Regions from separate parts of the Pseudomonas graminis genome, predicted to be linked through region 2. Evidence: predicted binding sites of a transcription regulator. Region 2 holds the regulator's gene; each other region holds the start of a gene.
The links. Region 2 encodes FliA, which starts transcription of late flagellar genes. Its sites were predicted from a motif close to CTAAAGTTTNNNNNNNNNNNGCCGNTAA; they were not measured.
Positions count from the first base shown of each region.

Region 1: the regulator FliA is predicted to act here: its motif matches at 1,338-1,365, upstream of FX982_RS01815 (flagellar protein MotY).
Region 3: the regulator FliA is predicted to act here: its motif matches at 1,509-1,536, upstream of FX982_RS04000 (methyl-accepting chemotaxis protein).

Region 1 is NZ_CP053746.1:385,842-389,117, reverse strand. It holds gene rnt (ribonuclease T) at 1-228, opposite strand, end outside; gene pyrC (dihydroorotase) at 225-1,271, opposite strand; gene FX982_RS01815 (flagellar protein MotY) at 1,416-2,426, shown strand; gene FX982_RS01810 (argininosuccinate synthase) at 2,557-3,276, shown strand, end outside.
Region 2 is NZ_CP053746.1:5,368,252-5,371,527, forward strand. It holds gene FX982_RS23820 (protein phosphatase CheZ) at 1-218, opposite strand, end outside; gene FX982_RS23825 (chemotaxis response regulator CheY) at 238-612, opposite strand; gene fliA (RNA polymerase sigma factor FliA) at 852-1,595, opposite strand; gene fleN (flagellar synthesis regulator FleN) at 1,592-2,425, opposite strand; gene flhF (flagellar biosynthesis protein FlhF) at 2,544-3,276, opposite strand, start outside.
Region 3 is NZ_CP053746.1:866,475-869,750, forward strand. It holds gene FX982_RS04000 (methyl-accepting chemotaxis protein) at 1-1,340, opposite strand, end outside; tRNA gene FX982_RS04005 (tRNA-Met) at 1,772-1,848, shown strand; gene FX982_RS04010 (hypothetical protein) at 2,198-2,542, opposite strand; gene FX982_RS04015 (hypothetical protein) at 2,732-3,276, shown strand, end outside.

The DNA of each region.
Region 1 (3,276 bases), 540 kb from region 2:
CTCAACACGGAAGAAATACGTGTGGTCCGGAAAGACAAAGCCTTTCTCGTCCATGCCAATTGTCGTCGCTGCGATTTCCAGCAACGCATCGGTGGCGCAGTTGAATCCGCCTGTTTCTACGTCAACGACCACAGGCAGGTAACCGCGAAAACGGGCAGCCATCGGGTGCCGGGACCCTGTACCGCCACCGGAGCCTTCTTGCTCGTCTTCATAATGTTCTTCACTCACGCGTGTTGCTCCAGCAGACGCCAGCGCAGTTTTTCACCGGCGCGCAGCGGGATGACAGAAAGCTCGCCAAACGGCAGGCTGGCGGGGGCCGTCCACTCGTCACGAACCAGGGTAATAGTGTCGGTGTTGGTCGGCAGGCCATAGAACGCCGGGCCGTGCAGACTGGCGAAACCTTCCAGCTTGTCCAGCGCATTGAGTGATTCGAATGCCTCGGCGTAAAGCTCGATGGCGGCAAACGCGGTATAGCAGCCGGCGCAACCGCACGCCGCTTCTTTCGCGTGCTGCGCATGGGGCGCGGAGTCCGTGCCGAGGAAGAACTTGCTGTTGCCGCTGGTGGCGGCATCCAGCAGGGCGACCTGGTGGGTATTGCGCTTGAGAATCGGCAGGCAATAGAAGTGAGGGCGAATGCCGCCCACCAGCATATGGTTGCGGTTGTACAGCAAATGGTGGGCAGTGATGGTTGCGCCCACATTGGCCGACGCTTCATTGACGAACTGCACGGCATCCGCGGTAGTGATGTGTTCGAACACCACTTTCAGCGTCGGAAAACGCTCGACGACACGACGCATGTGCTCGTCGATAAAAATCTTTTCGCGGTCGAATACGTCGATGTCGCCGCGGGTCACTTCGCCGTGGATGAGCAGCGGCAGGCCTACCTCGGCCATCGCCTCGAGCACCGGGAATATCTTGTCGACGCTGGTCACGCCCGAATCGGAATTAGTAGTGGCGCCTGCCGGGTACAACTTGGCGGCGTAGACGAAACCACTGGCCTTCGCGGCGCGAATTTCTTCGGGCTGCGTCAGGTCGGTGAGGTAGAGCACCATCAGCGGCTCGAAACGGCTGCCTTGCGGGCGCGCGGCGAGGATGCGCTGACGATAGGCGTCTGCTTGCTCTGCATTGCGTACCGGCGGCACGAGGTTCGGCATGATGATCGCGCGGCCAAAAGTGCGCGCTACGTCGGCGACGGTGTGGGGCAAAACAGCGCCATCTCGAAGATGGATGTGCCAGTCGTCGGGGCGCAGGAGGGTCAGGCGTTCGGACATTGGGGATTCCAGGCGGGTCAAACTCGCTGGGAATGCTACCGGAAAAGACTCCTCCAGGCACTCGCTATCAAGTTTTGCGGGAAGTTACCGATAGCCACGTGTAAGTCATAAATCTTGTTACACGTGAATTTAGTGGAGCCTCCCGTGCGCCAGCGATATCTAGCCCTGCTCAGCGCGTTTGCCAGCCTGCCGGCCATGGCGCTCACTTTCCAGACGCGTCTGGAAAATATTGAGTGGAAGGTGGAAGGCGATCAGTTCGAATGCAGACTGACTCAACCTATCGCCGATTTCGGTGCGGGCGAGTTCGTGCGGCGTGCGGGCGAACAGCCGACGTTTCGCTTGAAAGCAAATGGCTACAGTCTGGCATCCGGGTCGGCCATGTTGATTGCCGCCGCGGCGCCATGGCAGCCGGGGCGCAGCGATCTCAATCTTGGCGCGGTAAAAGTCAGCGGCGGCGAGATTCCTTTCAATACCAATCAGGCCCAGGCCACGCGGTTGATCGCGGGCCTGATGGAAGGGCGCAGTCCGGTGATTCGTCACTCACTGCGCGATGGCGGCGGCGCCATGGAAGTCCGTCTGCTGCCGGTCAAATTCAGCAAGGCCTACGACGATTTTCAAGTATGTACAGCGAAGCTGTTGCCGATGAATTTCGAACAGGTGCGGCAATCCGAGATCGGCTTCCCCGGCGGCGGCATCGAGTTGGATGCGTCCGCCAAGCGTAAGCTGGACACCGTGCTGGCTTATATGAAGGCCGATCCGACGGTCAATCACGTCGAACTGGACGGTCACTCCGATAACAGCGGCAACCGGTTGACCAACCGTGATCTGTCGCGGCGCCGTGCGCTGTCGGTCATGGACTACCTTAAAGCCCAGGGCATCCCGGAAGAACAGATCACCCTGCGCTTCCACGGCGAGCAGTACCCGCTGGCGCCTAACACCAACAACGCCAATCGCGCGCGCAACCGCCGAGTGAACATCCACCTGGAGCGTGTGGCGCAGCAGACTCCAGCCGTGCCGCCGGCTGCTGCACCTGCTCCGATACCAGTCCCAGTCCCAGTCCCAGTCCCAGTCCCAGTGCCTGCGCCTGCCGCAACGCCAACTCCAGGCGCTGCACCCGTTACAGCGGCAAGTACGGCCCCCGCCAAGGCCTCTTGACCAAGGGCGGCGAAGTCGTCTGACTGACATAATCTGTCGCTTTGCCGTCAGAAGCTGTCGCGACACTGTAAATTCCCGCGCGTGATCGGTAAACTCGTCGGTTTTCCGTACAACGCGTTGGAGTGATGGCATGGCGGACGTAAACAAGGTAGTTCTCGCGTATTCCGGTGGCCTGGATACTTCGGTAATCCTCAAGTGGCTGCAAGATACGTACAACTGCGAGGTGGTGACCTTCACCGCTGACCTGGGTCAGGGCGAAGAAGTCGAGCCAGCACGCGCCAAGGCGCAAGCCATGGGCGTCAAGGAAATCTACATCGACGACCTGCGCGAAGAATTCGTGCGTGATTTCGTGTTCCCGATGTTCCGCGCCAACACCGTCTACGAAGGCGAGTACCTGCTGGGTACTTCCATCGCGCGTCCCCTGATCGCCAAACGCCTCATCGAAATCGCTAACGAAACTGGCGCTGACGCCATTTCCCACGGCGCCACCGGCAAAGGCAACGACCAGGTTCGCTTCGAGCTGGGTGCTTATGCGCTCAAGCCTGGTGTGAAAGTCATTGCGCCATGGCGTGAGTGGGACCTGCTGTCCCGCGAGAAGCTGATGGACTACGCCGAGAAGCACGCCATCCCGATCGAGCGTCACGGCAAGAAAAAATCCCCGTACTCCATGGACGCCAACCTGCTGCACATCTCTTATGAGGGTGGCGTGCTGGAGGACACCTGGACCGAGCACGAAGAAGACATGTGGCGGTGGACAGTTTCACCGGAAAACGCGCCGGACAAGCCGCAGTATCTGGAACTGACCTACCGCAACGGCGACATCGTGGCGCTGGACGGCGTTGAGATGACC
Region 2 (3,276 bases):
ATGTTCGGGTCGATCTGGAAGTTGACGATCGCGCTGTGCAGCTCGCGCGTCAATTTGCCGACTTCCTGATACAGGCCACGGTCGCGGGTCTGGTTAAGCTCATGGATCAGTTGCACGGCGTCGCCGAACTTGCCTTTTTCAAGGCTCGCGACCAGCTCTTGTGCGTGTTTCTTCAGGGTTGACTCAAAGTCACCCATTGTCGAATCTTTGGAATCCATAGCGCCCTCGCAGCGGACATCAGCTATTGACGCGCTCGAATATCTTTTCGATTTTCTCTTTGAGCACTTGCGCGGTGAACGGCTTCACCACGTAGCCGTTCACACCGGCCTGAGCAGCTTCGATGATCTGCTCGCGCTTGGCTTCGGCAGTGACCATCAGCACCGGCAGGCTGCGCAGACGCTCGTCGGCACGCACCTGCCGCAACAGGTCGATGCCGGACATGCCCGGCATGTTCCAGTCAGTGACGAGGAAGTCAAAGGCGCCGCTTTGCAGCATCGGCAATGCGGTGAGTCCGTCATCTGCTTCGGCCGTGTTGGTGAACCCAAGGTCACGCAACAGGTTTTTTATGATCCGCCGCATCGTTGAGAAGTCATCAACGATGAGGATTTTCATGTTCTTGTCCAATTCGACCTCCAAGCAGTCTTTAACGCGTTCAGCACCTGAACGCGCATTCAATCAATACCGGCTGCGCCGAACATGAAAAGGGGTGGAATCGACCGGGACGAGCGCAGCGAAACCGGATCATCCACGACCCGGTTCGACCGACTCCTGCCGTGTCTCTTTTGCTTCCGCTCACGTCCTGCACAGCCGGTCTTACAAGCAACACGCAGGCCTCGCGGCCCGCGCCTGATTCAGGAACGTGCGCGCCACTCGCCAAGGCGACCGCGCAACCGCGCCGCGCATTGACTGTGCAGCTGGCTGACCCGCGACTCGCTGACCCCCAGAACCTCACCGATTTCCTTGAGGTTCAGCTCTTCGTCGTAGTACAGCGACAACACCAGGCGTTCACGTTCCGGCAAGTTGGCAATGGCCTCGGCCAGCGCAGCCTGGAAGCGCTCGTCTTCCAGATCCCGCGACGGTTCCAGGGACTGGCTCGCGCCGTCCTCGTGCAGCCCTTCGTGTTCGCCGTCCTGCAACAGGTCGTCGAAACTGAACAGGCGGCTGCCCAGGGTATCGTTCAGAATCCCGTAATAATCGTCGAGACTCATTTCAAGTTCGGCAGCAACCTCGTGATCTTTAGCGTCACGGCCGGTTTTTGCTTCGATTGCACGAATCGCGTCACTGACCATGCGCGTATTGCGGTGGACCGAGCGCGGCGCCCAGTCCCCCTTGCGCACTTCGTCGAGCATCGCGCCACGGATACGAATACCCGCGTACGTCTCGAAGCTGGCCCCTTTGGTGGAGTCGTATTTGGTCGAAACCTCGAGCAAGCCAATCATGCCCGCCTGGATCAAATCCTCGACCTGCACGCTGGCCGGCAGACGCGCCAGCAAGTGGTAGGCGATTCGTTTGACCAGCGGGGCATAACGCTCGATCAGCTCATACTGGGAGTCTTTGGACGATTTGCTGTACATGCGATAGCCACTTGCTGTCATGAGACGGGCCCTGCGCTGGTTTGATGCACGAGGCGTTCTACGAAAAATTCCAGGTGACCGCGCGGGTTCGCCGGCAGCGGCCAGGTGTCGACTTTCTGTGCGATGGCCTTGAACGCCAGCGCACATTTGGAACGCGGAAACGCTTCGTACACGGCGCGCTGTTTCTGCACGGCCTTGCGTACGCATTCGTCGTACGGCACGGCGCCTACATACTGCAGGGCAACGTCGAGAAAGCGGTCGGTGACCTTGGTCAGCTTGGCGAAGAGGTTGCGCCCTTCCTGCGGGCTCTGGGCCATGTTGGCCAGGACGCGGAAGCGGTTCATGCCGTAATCGCGGTTGAGCAGTTTGATCAGGGCGTAGGCGTCCGTGATCGACGTGGGCTCGTCGCACACCACCAGCAGCACTTCCTGGGCTGCGCGCACGAAGCTCACCACCGACTCGCCGATGCCGGCGGCGGTATCGATGACCAGCACGTCGAGGTTGTCGCCGATGTCACTGAACGCCTGAATCAGCCCGGCATGTTGCGCCGGGGTCAGGTGGACCATGCTCTGGGTGCCCGACGCCGCCGGCACGATGCGGACGCCGCCCGGGCCCTGCAGCAGGACATCGCGCAGCTCGCACCGCCCTTCGATGACGTCAGCCAGGGTGCGTTTGGGGGTCAGCCCCAACAATACGTCGACGTTGGCCAGACCCAGATCGGCGTCCAGCAACATGACGCGACGTCCCAGCTCGGCCAGCGCCAGTGAAAGATTCACTGAAACGTTGGTCTTGCCTACGCCACCTTTGCCACCGGTCACCGCGATAACCTGTACGGGATGCATGCTGCCCATGTTAATTGTTTACCTTGTCTTGCTTAGACCTAAGCCACATGTCGGGCTGCACGTTCAGTGTCTGAACAATGCCTGGCAGACCATCGATGCAGGAAAATTCCACTGTCATTTTCTTCACCTAGCCCGCGCGCTTGCCGGTGCTGTGATAAAGATCCGCAAACATATCCGCCATCGCTTCCTCGCTTGGCTCCTCCTGCATCTGCACACTGACAGCCCGGCTCACCAACTGGTGCCGACGCGGCAAATGCAGATCATCCGGTATCCGTGGGCCATCGGTCAGATAGGCCACAGGCAGTTCGTGTGTCACGGCCAGGCTGAGCACTTCGCCCAGGTTGGCCGTTTCGTCGAGCTTGGTCAGGATGCACCCGGCCAGGCCGCAACGTTTATAACTGTGGTAAGCCGCTGACAGCACCTGCTTCTGGCTGGTTGTCGCCAGCACAAGGTAGTTGCGCGCCTTGATGCCACGGCCGGCGAGGGTTTCCAGTTGCAGACGCAGGGCCGGATCGCTGGCTTGCAGGCCGGCGGTGTCGATCAAGACCACGCGCTTGCGCAACAGCGGCTCCAGCGCCTGAGCCAGGGACTGGCCCGGGTCGACGTGGGTAACCGGTACATTGAGGATCCGGCCCAGGGTTTTCAGCTGTTCCTGAGCGCCAATGCGGAAACTGTCCATGCTCACCAGCGCGATATTTTGCGCGCCGTATTTCAACACATATCGGGCTGCCAGTTTAGCCAGCGTGGTGGTTTTGCCCATGCCGGCAGGGCCGACCATGGCAATCACACCGCCCTCTTCCAGTGGCTCCACATCGGGCGTGGCAATCATGCGGGCCAGATGGGCCAGCAGCATGCGCCAG
Region 3 (3,276 bases), 1.0 Mb from region 2:
GCCGCCGCAATCTGGCTGATCTGCTGCTGTTGATCTTCGACTTCGTTGAGCGTGCTGCCGGATTGCGCGTTGAGGGTCAGCACCGCAGAGCCCAGCTGCTGGGTTTCGTGATTGACGCCCAACAGACTGGTGCGCAGTTGCACTACCGCAACGTTGAGTGCGGTGCTGATGGCTGCCAGTTCGTCACGCCCTTCAACGGCGACCTCAACGCACAAATTGCCGTCGCGCAGGGACTCGGCCAAGGTCGTAATGCCCTTGGCGCTGCGCTGAATCGACGCCTGGAGGCACATGAAGAGATACAGCGCCGCGAGCGCGAGAATGCTGAAAATCGCGGCCACCGGCACAAACTGCTGAGTGGCCTGTTCATGGTAATAATCGAGTCGGCTGGTGAGTGACGACAGTGACTGCTTGCGCAGGGCCGCCAGTCCGTCGCTGACGTTATCGACGCTGCGTTCGAAAGCGGCCGGGTCGAGCTTGATGCTGCCGCCGAACACACCGTCGTCGAGCACTTTCAGCTCGGTATCAAGGCGCTGAAGACTGTCTTCATACTGACGCGTCCAGACCTCGATGCCCGGGTAAGCCTTGGCTTTTAGCGAGCCTACTGCTTTGACCAACTGATCGCGGGCGTCGCCGATGCGACTGCGCAGGTCGCGCATCTGAAGACGGCTCTGCAATGAGAACTGACCGGACGCGATCGACGACTGGCCGATACTTGCCATGCGCCCTACCCGCTCGACAAGGTCCGGCGCCTGCTGCGTGGCGATTTGCATCAGCAAGTAGGTTTCAAGCCAGGGATCGAGGATCAATCCGCTGTCCATCGCGATCTGTTCACGAAGACTCTGCAGCGCCGTGAGCGCGGACGTGAAGCGATCATAACCATCCGGCCACCAGCCGACTGTACGCAGGGAATCTGAATCCATCCCTTTGACTGAGGCTTGCAGCGCCTGATACCGAGTCATGATGTCGCCACTGGCGTTCTGCGCCTTTAGCTCATCGCCAAGGGACGCCAGGGTTCGAGTCAACTCAGGGTTGGCAGCATCCAGCGCGTTCATGGCGGCCTTCGCGGCCGGTGTCGGATCCCGAAGAATGTCGACGGCCTTCCAGCGCGCGGCGCGGTTGCGCTGGGCCGTGAGCTGCACATCCAACGCATCGAGCGCCATCAGTTGGCGCACGCCAGCTTGTTCCTGGGAAATCACCGCAAGCTTGCTGCGGTAATCCTGGCCGATCATCCACAGGCTGCCCGCGAGCGGCAAGATGAACAAAAAGAAGAGCACCTGAAACTTGCGCGCGAACCCGAGACGTCCGAGCAGGCGGATGCCTGGCGACAAAAGACTCTGCATAGCCGACTACTCCTCACCGACAGACCGCTGCTTGATCCATGATGATCACAGCGCTGCCTTACATTCTTACCGGCAAAATGCCATGTCTATGTTTAGAAAACGATAACCGCCCATCCTCGATGCAAAGAACGGGTTTGGGCTTATCGAGATCTGCCGCCGCTTTCATCTATAGCGGCAGCGATGCGGCAGGCATAAGCAAAAACCGGACCGATAGCACGAAGCCATCAAACCGGGCACCCGATCGAGGACAGTGCAGGGTGCATGCGCGAAAGTGGGGCAAAAGCACTCAGCGTGGGGAGTAAACTGTCACTGCCGTGCAGGGATGAACAAAGGCTGAAGAGCCGGGAGGCTAACCGATTGATCACGTGGATAAATTTTTTAGAAGAGACGCTTGACACATATCCGATCTGAGCGAATAATGCGCGCCACTTGGCTACATAGCTCAGTTGGTTAGAGCATAGCATTCATAATGCTGGGGTCCGGGGTTCAAGTCCCTGTGTAGCCACCAAGTACCTCAACAAAGCCCGCCTTGTGCGGGCTTTGTTGTTTCTGGCCGTCCATGGCTAAAGCGGGATCCCAAATCGCCGATAGCCCTGTACTGCATCTCGCAGTGCACGGAGGCAATATGAAGAAGATAGCTATCGCTGGACTGGTCGCTCTGCTTTCAATCGTTTCTCTCTTCGCATCGGCGTGTCCGAAAGGCACGCACCCATCTGGCGGAACGGGGTCACACCACAAAGGCGGGACCTGCGTTTAAGACTAGCCCGGCAAGCGCCGGGCTGTTTCAGGTCCGGATGTCGGCCTTCCAGGCGACATGCAATACCGCCTCGCCCCCGATTCATTCGCAGAAACCCGTCTCAAGCAGCCCGAAACGCCCAGACTACTTCCACCAATCGGGCAGCGATCAGCAAGTACACCAGCGACACCAGAATCTGAATCGCCACGTGATAGCGCAACTTGCCGAGGCGGCGAATGCCGTCGCTGACGTTCAGGAACATCAGCACGGCGGACACGCCAATCAGCCCCCATCCGGTAGCGCCAGACACCAGCACGCCGATGAACTGGTGGTAATCAGCCCTCAACGCACTGGTGCCCGCCGCGAACAACAGCGCGCACACCAGCAGGTTTTTGATGTTGTCGAAGATTTGCGTGCTGAGGTCGTTTTCCAGCAAATCGATGTAGCGCGCCCAGATTTTTCGCATGGCCTAACGCCTGTGGGTCGATGAACTCATAGCGTAGCGCGCATGGGGCGGGATGCCTGGATGTTGCCCTGCGGCCCGGGCGCGAGCAGCAATCCGTGACAACAGCGCCCTCGTCCAATAGATTACGCCCCTCGAAACGCCCCGAGCTTTTCGCGCCTCAACCCCAGTTAACGAAGCAGTGGATGTTCAATGTCTGATTCCCATACCGATCCGGTGGCAAACGCCGTGTCGTCGAAGCAAGCCTACGAAGAAGCCATCAACCTTTCACAACATGTGCCACAGGCCAAAAGCATCAGCGAGATGGTGCTCGACGCCTTCCAGAGCGCCAAGGAAAGCGACCAGATTCGCGATTTGCGGTTGGCTATACGCGCCGCCCATGACCGATTCGATGATGACCAGGCCTACGAACTGATGGGTCAGCTTAAACAGCTCAAGGACGCCGAAGCCGCCGACATGGCCGCCCTCGAAGACCTGAGCGCGAAATTTCCGATCAGCCGGATTCTCTCGAGCTACAAGGACGACCCGAGTTTCCAGGAACTCGTCTACAGCCTGGCGTTGAAGGTGCTGAACCAGACGCATCAAGCGGTCAGCAACCCGAGCGGCGGCAAGAGCAAAGCGGCACGACCGAAGAAGGAAGCCGAGGTGTTCGTCATCAGTAAGGACGGCGCCAGCGTCACCCTGCCTCTGCGCACGCCGCGCTCGAAAGCCAACGCTGACCGCGAAGCCTTTGAATT